One region of the Flavobacterium sp. GSB-24 genome, then DNA from elsewhere that is predicted to be linked to it. Evidence: riboswitches for the same ligand, from Rfam matches in the RefSeq annotation. Region 1 holds a riboswitch; each other region holds the start of a gene.
The links. A riboswitch is a leader RNA that binds a small molecule or an ion and turns the genes downstream of it on or off. The one in region 1 is predicted to bind S-adenosylmethionine.
Positions count from the first base shown of each region.

Region 2: linked by a shared signal. The riboswitch ahead of QMG60_RS06840 (alpha/beta fold hydrolase) and the one ahead of QMG60_RS21095 (TlpA disulfide reductase family protein) in region 1 are both predicted to bind S-adenosylmethionine.
Region 3: linked by a shared signal. The riboswitch ahead of QMG60_RS06915 (homocysteine S-methyltransferase family protein) and the one ahead of QMG60_RS21095 (TlpA disulfide reductase family protein) in region 1 are both predicted to bind S-adenosylmethionine.

Region 1 is NZ_AP027043.1:5,000,920-5,004,203, reverse strand. Features, by position in the region: gene QMG60_RS21105 (TonB-dependent receptor) at 1-208, shown strand, start outside; gene QMG60_RS21100 (hypothetical protein) at 354-704, shown strand; SAM riboswitch class I at 971-1,070, shown strand; gene QMG60_RS21095 (TlpA disulfide reductase family protein) at 1,319-2,308, shown strand; gene QMG60_RS21090 (aminotransferase class V-fold PLP-dependent enzyme) at 2,405-3,284, shown strand, end outside.
Region 2 is NZ_AP027043.1:1,515,893-1,519,176, reverse strand. Features, by position in the region: gene thrA (bifunctional aspartate kinase/homoserine dehydrogenase I) at 1-380, opposite strand, end outside; gene QMG60_RS06840 (alpha/beta fold hydrolase) at 382-1,365, opposite strand; SAM riboswitch class I at 1,445-1,552, opposite strand; gene QMG60_RS06835 (hypothetical protein) at 1,742-1,945, opposite strand; gene QMG60_RS06830 (aspartate kinase) at 2,589-3,284, opposite strand, start outside.
Region 3 is NZ_AP027043.1:1,533,902-1,537,185, forward strand. Features, by position in the region: gene QMG60_RS06910 (NAD(P)/FAD-dependent oxidoreductase) at 1-450, shown strand, start outside; SAM riboswitch class I at 832-948, shown strand; gene QMG60_RS06915 (homocysteine S-methyltransferase family protein) at 1,252-2,256, shown strand; gene QMG60_RS06920 (hypothetical protein) at 2,342-3,004, shown strand; gene metH (methionine synthase) at 3,239-3,284, shown strand, end outside.

The DNA.
Region 1 (3,284 bases):
TTTTTCAGTATTGTTTGCAACACGCTTTGACGAAAGAATTACTGGACCTTCTTATTGGGTAAATGATTTTAGAATAAGTCAGACTATTCAAAAATTTACAATCTTTTTAGATGCTCAAAATATATTTAATGCCACTTATTATGAAGTAGGAGCGGTGCCTCTCCCTTCAAGATGGTTTACTTTGGGAGTAAAATTGGTTACTTTTTAGTTTTAAAAGCCTGTAAATCGAAATTTACAGGCTTTTTTATTGCTAATCAAACCAATTGCGGTTATATAAAATTCAATAGAAATATTGTAAAATAAACTGCTTTATAAGTAGTTACTTAGCTTTTGTAAATATTAAAACGTTTATTATGAAAGCTTTATTAAAATTAAAAGTCATACTTTTTGTAGTTGTAATTGGATTGCTGTTTTCTTGTAAAAAGAATGACGGCTACAGCGATCAAATAGAAACTTCCAGTGTTCCACTTGATACAACAAATACAGAACAAGTTTCTGATACTGCAACTACATCAACCAATATTGTAACTACTCAAACGCCAACATCTGCAAATGGTAATACAGATTCTTTAAGTACAGCCGGCAGAGGAAGCGGGCCAGGAGAAAGTGCACAAGATGGGTCTACCTACACGCCTTCAAAAGGAGTGCAAAAAGACAGTGTTAAACTGCAGACGGAAAGTGCTAAAAAAAGAAAGAATAAATAATTTATTCGGTCAGAAAAGTTAAAAACTCATTTCAAAACGAAATGAGTTTTTTTATGGAGTAAAGAATTTAAAGCTATTGTATTAGGAATTACTGTTCTAAAAATAAAAATTAATTGAAATTTATTTTAGAATTAAATAATTGTTTTTCAGAGTGTTTTAAAGGGTTTTGAGCAACTCTTAAAATAAAATTTTAAAAAATATTATTAAATACTACTAATTTGATAGAATTAGTATGTATATTTGTATCACAGAAAATTTCTGAATGATACTTATCCAGAAAGACCGAGGGAATAGGCCCATTGACGTCTTAGCAACCTGTTACCGAATAAGGTGCTAAATCCTTCCACTGTGGTGGACAGATAAGAAAGATTTCCTCCAAATCTGAATAAGATCATATTTTTAAACTTTTATTTTATTAAAATGAAAACCGAATCAATCTTATACTCAGGTTACGAACTTTTGAATTTAATTTTCGAAGAAAATAGTCTTGCTTTTTTCCGAATGTGAAGACATTAAATTCTCCCAATATTTTTATTAAACAGCATTTTCTAGAAGCCTTTGTGACTTTGGCCTAGAATTCTTTTGTCCAATCTTAAACTAAAAATCAAAATAAAATGAAAAAAATACTATTAGGCTTTGCGCTACTTTTTGGCTTTACGCAAACTCAGGCACAGGAAAATAATTTACAACTAAAAGGAACTGTTGTAGATACAGTTGTCAATTATGTTTATCTGCAAAAGTTTCATAATAAAATGTTTACCACAATTGATTCGGTAAAAGTAAAAGACGGAAATTTTAGTTTCAAAACTAAAGTGAAAACGCCAGAACTATATGGTTTAAGTGTGAATACAGAAAGCAGTCCTTTGTATATTTTTCTTGAAAAAAGCCCGATTACAGTAAAATTAAGTCCGAAGAAATATTACAGTAATTCTGTAGTCGAAGGTTCTGCTTCTCAAGATTTATTTGAAACTTACAAAAAATCAAAAGATGTAGAAATCAGTAAATTCATTACAGAAAATCCTAATTCTATTGTCTCGGCTTATGTATTGTACAGAAATTGGTCTTACAGATTATCGCCAGAACAAATAAGACAAAATATTGCCTTGCTCGATAAAACCCAGCAAAGTACTACTTACGTAAAAGAACTAAGAGATCTTGCCCTTGTTTTGGACGGATTAGCAGTGGGGAAAAAAGCTCCAGATTTTACTGCCAATGATCCTGAGGGAAAACCAATCCGTTTTTATGAAAATTTAAAAGGTTACACTTTAGTCGATTTTTGGGCTTCGTGGTGCGGCCCATGCCGAAGAGAAAATCCAAATATCGTAGCCGCTTATAAAGAATTTCACGATAAGGGATTCAATATTGTTGGAATCTCTTTGGATAAAAAGAAAGAAAACTGGATCAAAGGAATTCAGGATGATAATTTAACCTGGCTGCACGTTTCTGATTTACTTTTTTGGAACAGCGCCGTTGCGAAATTATACGGAATAAGAGCGATTCCTGGAAATTATTTAGTGGATTCGAACGGAATAATCGTAGCCAAAAATCTTCAAGGCGAAGAATTACAGTCTACACTTAAATCGCTTTTAGAGAAAAAAATATGAACGTTTTAAAAACGTAGAGTCAAGTCAAAATGCTTTACTCACCAAAAAATTAAAGTTCATCAATAAAAAATTTAGTTAATTTAAAATGATCAGGAAATGAATGCTATTGAGACAGAAACACAGCCAATTGAATTAGAATGTTACTTCTCTAAATTTAGAGAAAATACAGTAGGTATAAATCATATTTATAAATCGGTATATGGAAAGCAGAATCTGCTTTACGCCGACTGGGTTGCCAGCGGAAGATTATACAATCCGATCGAAGATATTATGCTTAATAAAATGGGCCCGATGATTGCCAATACGCATTCGCTTTCAAGTCAGACCGGAAAAACGTCTACTTACGCGTATCAATATGCCAGAGATATTATTAAAAAATCAGTTAATGCAAATGAATCTGATGTTTTAATCACAACAGGAACCGGAATGACTGCTGCTTTATCGAAGCTGCAAAGAATTATGGGACTGCGAACCAATAATGAAGCAGATAAACCAGTAGTTTTCATCACACATATGGAACATCATTCGAATCAGGTTTCTTGGTACGAAACAAATGCCGAAGTTGTGATTCTTCCCGCAGATGAAAATAATTTGGTCGACCCTAAAATTCTTTCGGAAGAAATTAAAAAATATGCCGGCAGAAGTTTAAAAATTGGTTCGTTCACAGCTTGCTCGAACGTTACTGGAATTATTACGCCTTATCATGAATTGGCTAAAATCATGCATCAAAACGGCGGACTTTGCTTTGTAGATTTTGCAGCTTCGGCACCTTATGTTAAAATCAACATGCATCCAAAAGATCCAGAGCAACAGTTAGATGCTGTTTTCTTTTCGCCTCATAAATTTCTTGGCGGACCAGGAACATGCGGTATTTTGGTTTTTAATGAAAAATTATACAAATCTGAATTCCCAGATAATCCGGGCGGAGGAAATGTAAAATGGACCAATCCGCTGGGTAAATATTGTTATAGCGAGG
Region 2 (3,284 bases), 1.8 Mb from region 1:
TCCACTAAAATAGCAGTCAATAATTTAGCCGAAAGCAATTCTCCTTTTGATAGAATCTGATCTTTGATTTTTTTACTGTAATCGCCAATTAGACTTACTCCTTCAAAAAGTTTATCTAAAACATTAAATTCTTCCGAAAAATCTACATGCGGATAATCTGATATTTGATATTTTTTAAAATTCTCTAATAATTCTTTATAACTGCCATTTTTAGCAGCAATGCTTAAAATAAATTCTAATTCATCTGTTGCGTTTCCGCGTGCAGAAACTACAACTGTAATTTTTTCACCTTGATTTACTTTATCCGAAATGATTGAAACAACTTTGTTAAGTCCTTCTCCGTTTGCTAATGATTTACCTCCAAATTTTAATACTTTCATTTTATTTTTTTATTGTTTCTGCCTTAAAAATGTCGGCAAGTAAATGATCTAATTGTTTGTACTCGATTAAAAAAGCGTCATGTCCGTGAACCGAATCAATTTCGCTGTAGAAAACATTGTCTTTAAATTTCTTCAATTCTTCGTAGGTTTCTACGTTTTCTTTTGCTGTAAAAAACAAATCCGAATTAATTCCTACTATATGAATTGATGCATTTGATTGTGACAGTAAGTTTTCAAAACTTTCACTATTTCTAGTAATATCAATTGTTTTAAGCAGCTGATTCATTAATTTATAAGAAGCTAACTGAAATCTTTGCTGCAATTTTTTTCCGTGATGCGCCAGCCAGCTTTCGATATTAAAAATCAAAAGATCTTGATTGATGGTACGCTGAAATTTTTCTTTGAATGATTCTGGCGAACGATAACACAACATGGCGTGTATTCTCGCATCTTCGATTGGCTTTGAAGAATTATTGAGAATTTGTTCTTGCAGGAAGCAATTGGCAATAAGCCAGTCTGTCGATTTCCAATCGCTTGCAATTGGGATAAGATGTTCTGTGATATTTGGTTCTAAAGCTAAGATTTCCCAAGCAATTCCGCCTCCAACTGAGCCTCCAATTATAGCATAAAGCTTTTCAATATTTAAATCTTTTAGTCCTTCAATAAAAATTCGGGCAATGTCTCTGGCAGTAAAATCTAGATAATTTTCGATTAGGAAAGAATTGCTTCCATTTCCTGGAATATCAAAAGCTAAAATGGTATAGACAGCAGTATCAATGGTTTTACCTTCGCCAATTAAGTTATTCCACCAGCCATTCTCGCCAGTAACTTGGGCGTTTCCTGTCAAGGCATGATTTACCAAAACAATAGGCGCACTATGCAAAGGCTGACCAGCAATAGTAAAACTTAAAGGCAGTGTATGATAAAGCGCACCATTTTCTGTGGTGAAATTTTGTATGCTAATAGGGTTTGGTATATTTTCCAATTTCAAATCTGTTGTATTATCTGATTTGTATCTGGAAATATTAGAAAGAAAAAACTAGTATAAACTAGAAAAATTCTTGTTGTTATCTTTCCACGTTGGGCGTGGTAGAATGCAGCACCTTCTTCGAATTAACGAAGGGTTGCTAAGGATTCATCGGGTCTAATCCCTCGTCCTTTCTTTATAACATTTCAATACTTTTTTGAACTTAACGAGTGCAAATTAACTACTAATTTCTTTAACAAACAAATTTTATCGAAACTGTTTGCTAAATTTCATAAACATATTGCAGCAAAAACTATTATACGCAAAAATTTACCGAACAGAAATGCCCAGTAAAATTAAGCAGGCCGAAGCCTATTTTGCGATGCTTTTTAATTTAGATAAAAAGCGTTTCATTTTCTTTTGAATACATCAAAAACAACAAAGAATTTGGTGTTATTTTTTCGGTATTTTTATCCGTTTCAGTAATTCCGAACCTTGGGTGAGCCAATTCGTTTGCTGGCGGCGGCGGATTATTTCTTTTCGTTCTTTTGTTTTTCAAAGTAGAAATCGTTTTTGCTAAGTAGTTCAATGTGCTCATGATATTAAGTTTTAGTTTAGTTGCGTTTTATAATCTTTATTTCTTTTTTATGTTTATGTTAAATCGCTTTCAGGAATAAAAAAACCCTTTTGGAATTTCAGATACCAAAAGGGTTAAGTTTTTTAAACTCATTTATTCTTTTAGTATCAACAGACGTTCACGCAAATAAGCGCGACAGCAAACATCTTGTTCATCTGTAAGGATTTATTCATCTGTGATTTATATTGTATTTTATTTAAATTCTGCATTTTTGTGTAAAATTAAAAAGCCTCCCAATATGTTTTGGGAGGCTTTACTATATATTGTATTCTTACAATTTTTTAAGCAATAGACAACCCAGCCTCGGTTATAACCGAAATGGCGCAAAACATTTTGTTGACTTTTAAGTTCATTTGATTGTAGTAGTTTTTGGGTATAACAAATATGCAACTATTATTTTTATTAAACAAATAAAATTCAAGAATTTAATTACAAAATACGTTAAAAAGTGATTTTTTTACGTCGAAAAACATCTTACAAAAATAATTTACAGAAAAAGACTATAAAAAATTGATCAATAAGCAGTTTTAAAGCTTTCTAAACTTCCTTAACGAATCAGTTTATCAAAGAACATTAGTTATATTTTTTATTTTCTACGAAGTTTTTAAGACCAAACGGCCTCTTTATTTCTAATTCTTTCCGCTACTTTCAAAATATCGGTTATAATTCCTCTCGAAATTGCCTGTTTGCACGGCGATGCACTTTGGATTACAATTGGAACCTGTGCGTAAGATTGTGTATAAATTTCAAAAATGGTATCCGAGCCCTTTAATTGTCCAATTGCAGAATGTGCAGGTTCTGAAATCAATTTGACTTCCAGCTTATTTTTCTCAAAATCAAATTCGCCCACATAACGAAGTACATGGTTATCAGACTGTGTTATTTTTGCTATTTTAAATGATTTGTCAACTGCTTCTTTATTCAGCACTCCATTTTGTTCCAGATGATTTTCTGTAATAAAAGGATGTATTTGAATATCTGAGAAATTGAAATCTTTGCCCACTTCTCTTGCCAATATTAGAAGTTTTCTTGCCGTGTCGTTTCCAGATAAATCTTCCTTGAATGTTGATTTCATTAATCCCAAAAGACTTGCATCTTTTAAAACGGATGAAAACGAAACATCTTCAGAAGAAAATCTATTAAACACGTAACTCAAATTATCTGAAAATACTCCTCGAATCTTGGTGATTTTTTCTCCCGAATAATACAAATCTCTTAAAGTCTGCAAAACCGGAATCCCTGTATCGACAGATGTTTCATACAAAAACTCTTTGTCATACTTTTTAAGATTTGATCGCAG
Region 3 (3,284 bases), 1.8 Mb from region 1:
GCTGGGAAAATTAAATTAATCACTCCTGCAGAAGTTATCGGAATCAACGGTGCTGAGCATGTTGAGTCATTAGATATCGAAGAAAACGGAGCACACCGTAAAATCGAGTGTGATTATTTCATTCCACTTTTCGGATTAACTCCAAAATTAGGTCCAATTGGAGACTGGGGATTAGAAATCGAAAAAAATGCAATCAAAGTAAACAATGCACTAGATTACCAAACGAATATCCCGGGAATCTTCGCCATTGGAGACGTAAATACATACCCAGGAAAACTAAAACTAATCCTTTGCGGATTCCACGAAGCAACTTTAATGTGTCAAGCTGCTTACGGAATCATCAATCCAGGTAAAAAGTATGTATTAAAATATACAACAGTTTCTGGTGTAGACGGTTTCGACGGAACTCGTAAAGAAGCTCCAAAAGCAGTTGTTAAGGCAATAGTTTAATCGAAAGTGCTGATCCCGTCCCGAAATTTCGGGATCGGGACTAAGGGACTAAGGCGCTAAGGTTTTTATATACAAAGCTCAAACTTTTAGTTTGAGCTTTTTTAATTAATCCCAGAGGGATGAAATATTTATAGAAAAGAATTATTCGTTTGCAAAAGAGCTCCAGCGGAGCGAAATATATGTCGCTTCTCTGGAGCTTTTGTTGAGTTGGTAAATTGTTTTCTATAAATATTGCGCTCCTCTGGAGCTCGATTGTTTAAATTAAAAATCCTAAAAGAAAAACTTAGAACCTTAGCGACTTAGCCTCTCAGAACCTTAGAAAAAAACATTTGCAAATCGAAAGCCTATTTCATACCTTTGCACTGTTCTTAAAATTACTGTTAGTTATCACGAAAGGCGGAGGGATAGACCCAATGAAACCTTAGCAACCCTTTATCATAAAGAAGGTGCTAAATTCTACTTTATACGACATTTTCCAGTATTAAAGATAGATAACACAAATACATAACTCGTATTTCTCAAACTTTTCCTGACAACTTACAATAATTACTGAAACAGATTCTGTATCAGGAGCGAATCATTGGTGCATTTTTGCAGTCAATAGTTCCCGCTGTACACAAATATCTTTTATTCTGAACTCCAGAATAAAAGGATATTTGCTTCCATCGGGGCTAATTAGCATGCAATATTGCACTTTTGGAATTAGTGTGAAAAAAATATCGAAGGTTAAACTTCACAATCATAATAAAAAAACTTAGCATCTTAGAACCTCAGTATCTTAGAAGCTAAAGAAAAAAAGATATGGCAATTACGATACAAGAAGCAATAAAGAAAAATATCCTAATCCTTGACGGAGCAATGGGAACAATGTTGCAGCGCTATAATTTCTCCGAAGAAGATTTTAGAGGAGAGCGTTTCAAAGATTTTCCACATCCATTAAAAGGAAACAACGATTTATTATCCTTAACACAACCACAGGCGATCCGCGATGTGCACGCCGCTTATTTTGAAGCTGGTGCAGATATCGTAGAAACCAATACCTTTTCAGGAACGACAATCGGTATGGCCGATTATCATATGGAAGATTTGGTTTACGAGCTAAACTACGAATCGGCAAAAATCGCAAGACAAGTAGCCGATGAGTTTACCGCAAAAAATCCAGAGAAACCACGTTTTGTAGCTGGTTCAATCGGACCAACAAACCGTACGGCAAGTATGTCACCAGACGTAAACGATCCAGGTTACAGAGCCGTAACGTTCGACGATTTGCGAATTGCTTACAAACAACAAGTTGAAGCTTTAATGGATGGGGGATGCGATTTACTTTTAGTAGAAACGATTTTTGATACCTTAAATGCTAAAGCAGCACTTTTTGCAATCGAAGAAGTAAAAGAAGAACGTAATCTAGATATTCCAATCATGGTTTCAGGAACAATTACGGATGCTTCAGGAAGGACACTTTCTGGACAGACAGTTGAAGCGTTTTTGATTTCAGTTTCGCATATTCCGTTATTGAGTGTAGGATTCAATTGCGCTTTAGGAGCCGATTTGTTGAAACCGTATTTGAAAACATTAGCACATAATACAAGTTTTAATGTTTCGGCACATCCAAATGCAGGATTGCCAAACGCATTCGGACAATACGATGAAACGCCAGAACAAACGCAAGCTTTTATAAAAGAATATTTAGAGGACAATTTGATTAATATCATTGGAGGTTGCTGTGGAACAACTCCAGATCATATTAGATTAATGGCTGAGGTTGCGAAGGATTATAAGCCAAGAGTGGCGCCGGTTATTGCCTAAAGTTTCGCTCCTGCAAGGTTTTTAAAACCTTGTAGGTATTGATTGCAATAACTACTTTCAATTACTACGAGAAAATAATTAATTTATGAATGAAGGAAAATTTGAAATTGAAAGTGCTGAATGTGAGCTTTTTGTGTGTAGTTTTCAATGTATAAATGATTTTAGAATTTCGTTTAGGGAAAAGTTTGAATACATAGTTGCATTTCATGCGACTAATCTGAGTAATCAAGAATTTAAATATATTCAAAAAGAGGGACTCAAGGTAGCTTCAAAAGAATTGCTAGAAAAAAAAGCTAAACACAGATTTATAATAAATGAGACTGAAGAATTATCTAATGAGATTGAGAAAAGTATAAGTGAATGGTTTTCTACGGATAACCCACATGAAAATAAATTTTATACAAAAAATGAAATAAATTTTGGATTGCTAAAAGAAGATTTATTTGAACATTATCATTATTTGTTGTTCGGAGCAGAATCACTTTTACCAGTTGCCGATTATTTAAGGAAAAAATATCGTAAATCATTTAGACGAATATTAGTTGATTCAGGATTACACTATATTATAAAAGTTTTAATTCCTGTTGAAAAAACGAATGACGAATGGATTGATTGTATTTACGATTTCTTTAATGATCAAAATTCGGAAGTTCCTTTAGTTTATAATTACGATTTGCCAAGGGAAAATATTTTGAATATAGAAAAAGTAAATAGACCAATTGACAGACAAAATTTGATTTTAATATAATTTTAAAGAAAAATCGTCTTACGAAACCGAGTTTGCGTGAGGGATAGTAGTGAAAAGCCCACAGCCTGACGAAGGAAGAGCGAGGACTTGTAACAAATAGCCCGGCCCAGAGGGACACGCCCAAATTAATAAACATAAATACCTACTAAGTTTTTAAAACCTTGCAGGAAACAAAAGAGAATAAAAAAAACTCAGAATCTAAGCATCTTAGAATCTTAGTAACTTAAAAAGAAAATGGCAGAAAAAAGAAGAGACCTTGTATTATCAGGATTAGAACCAT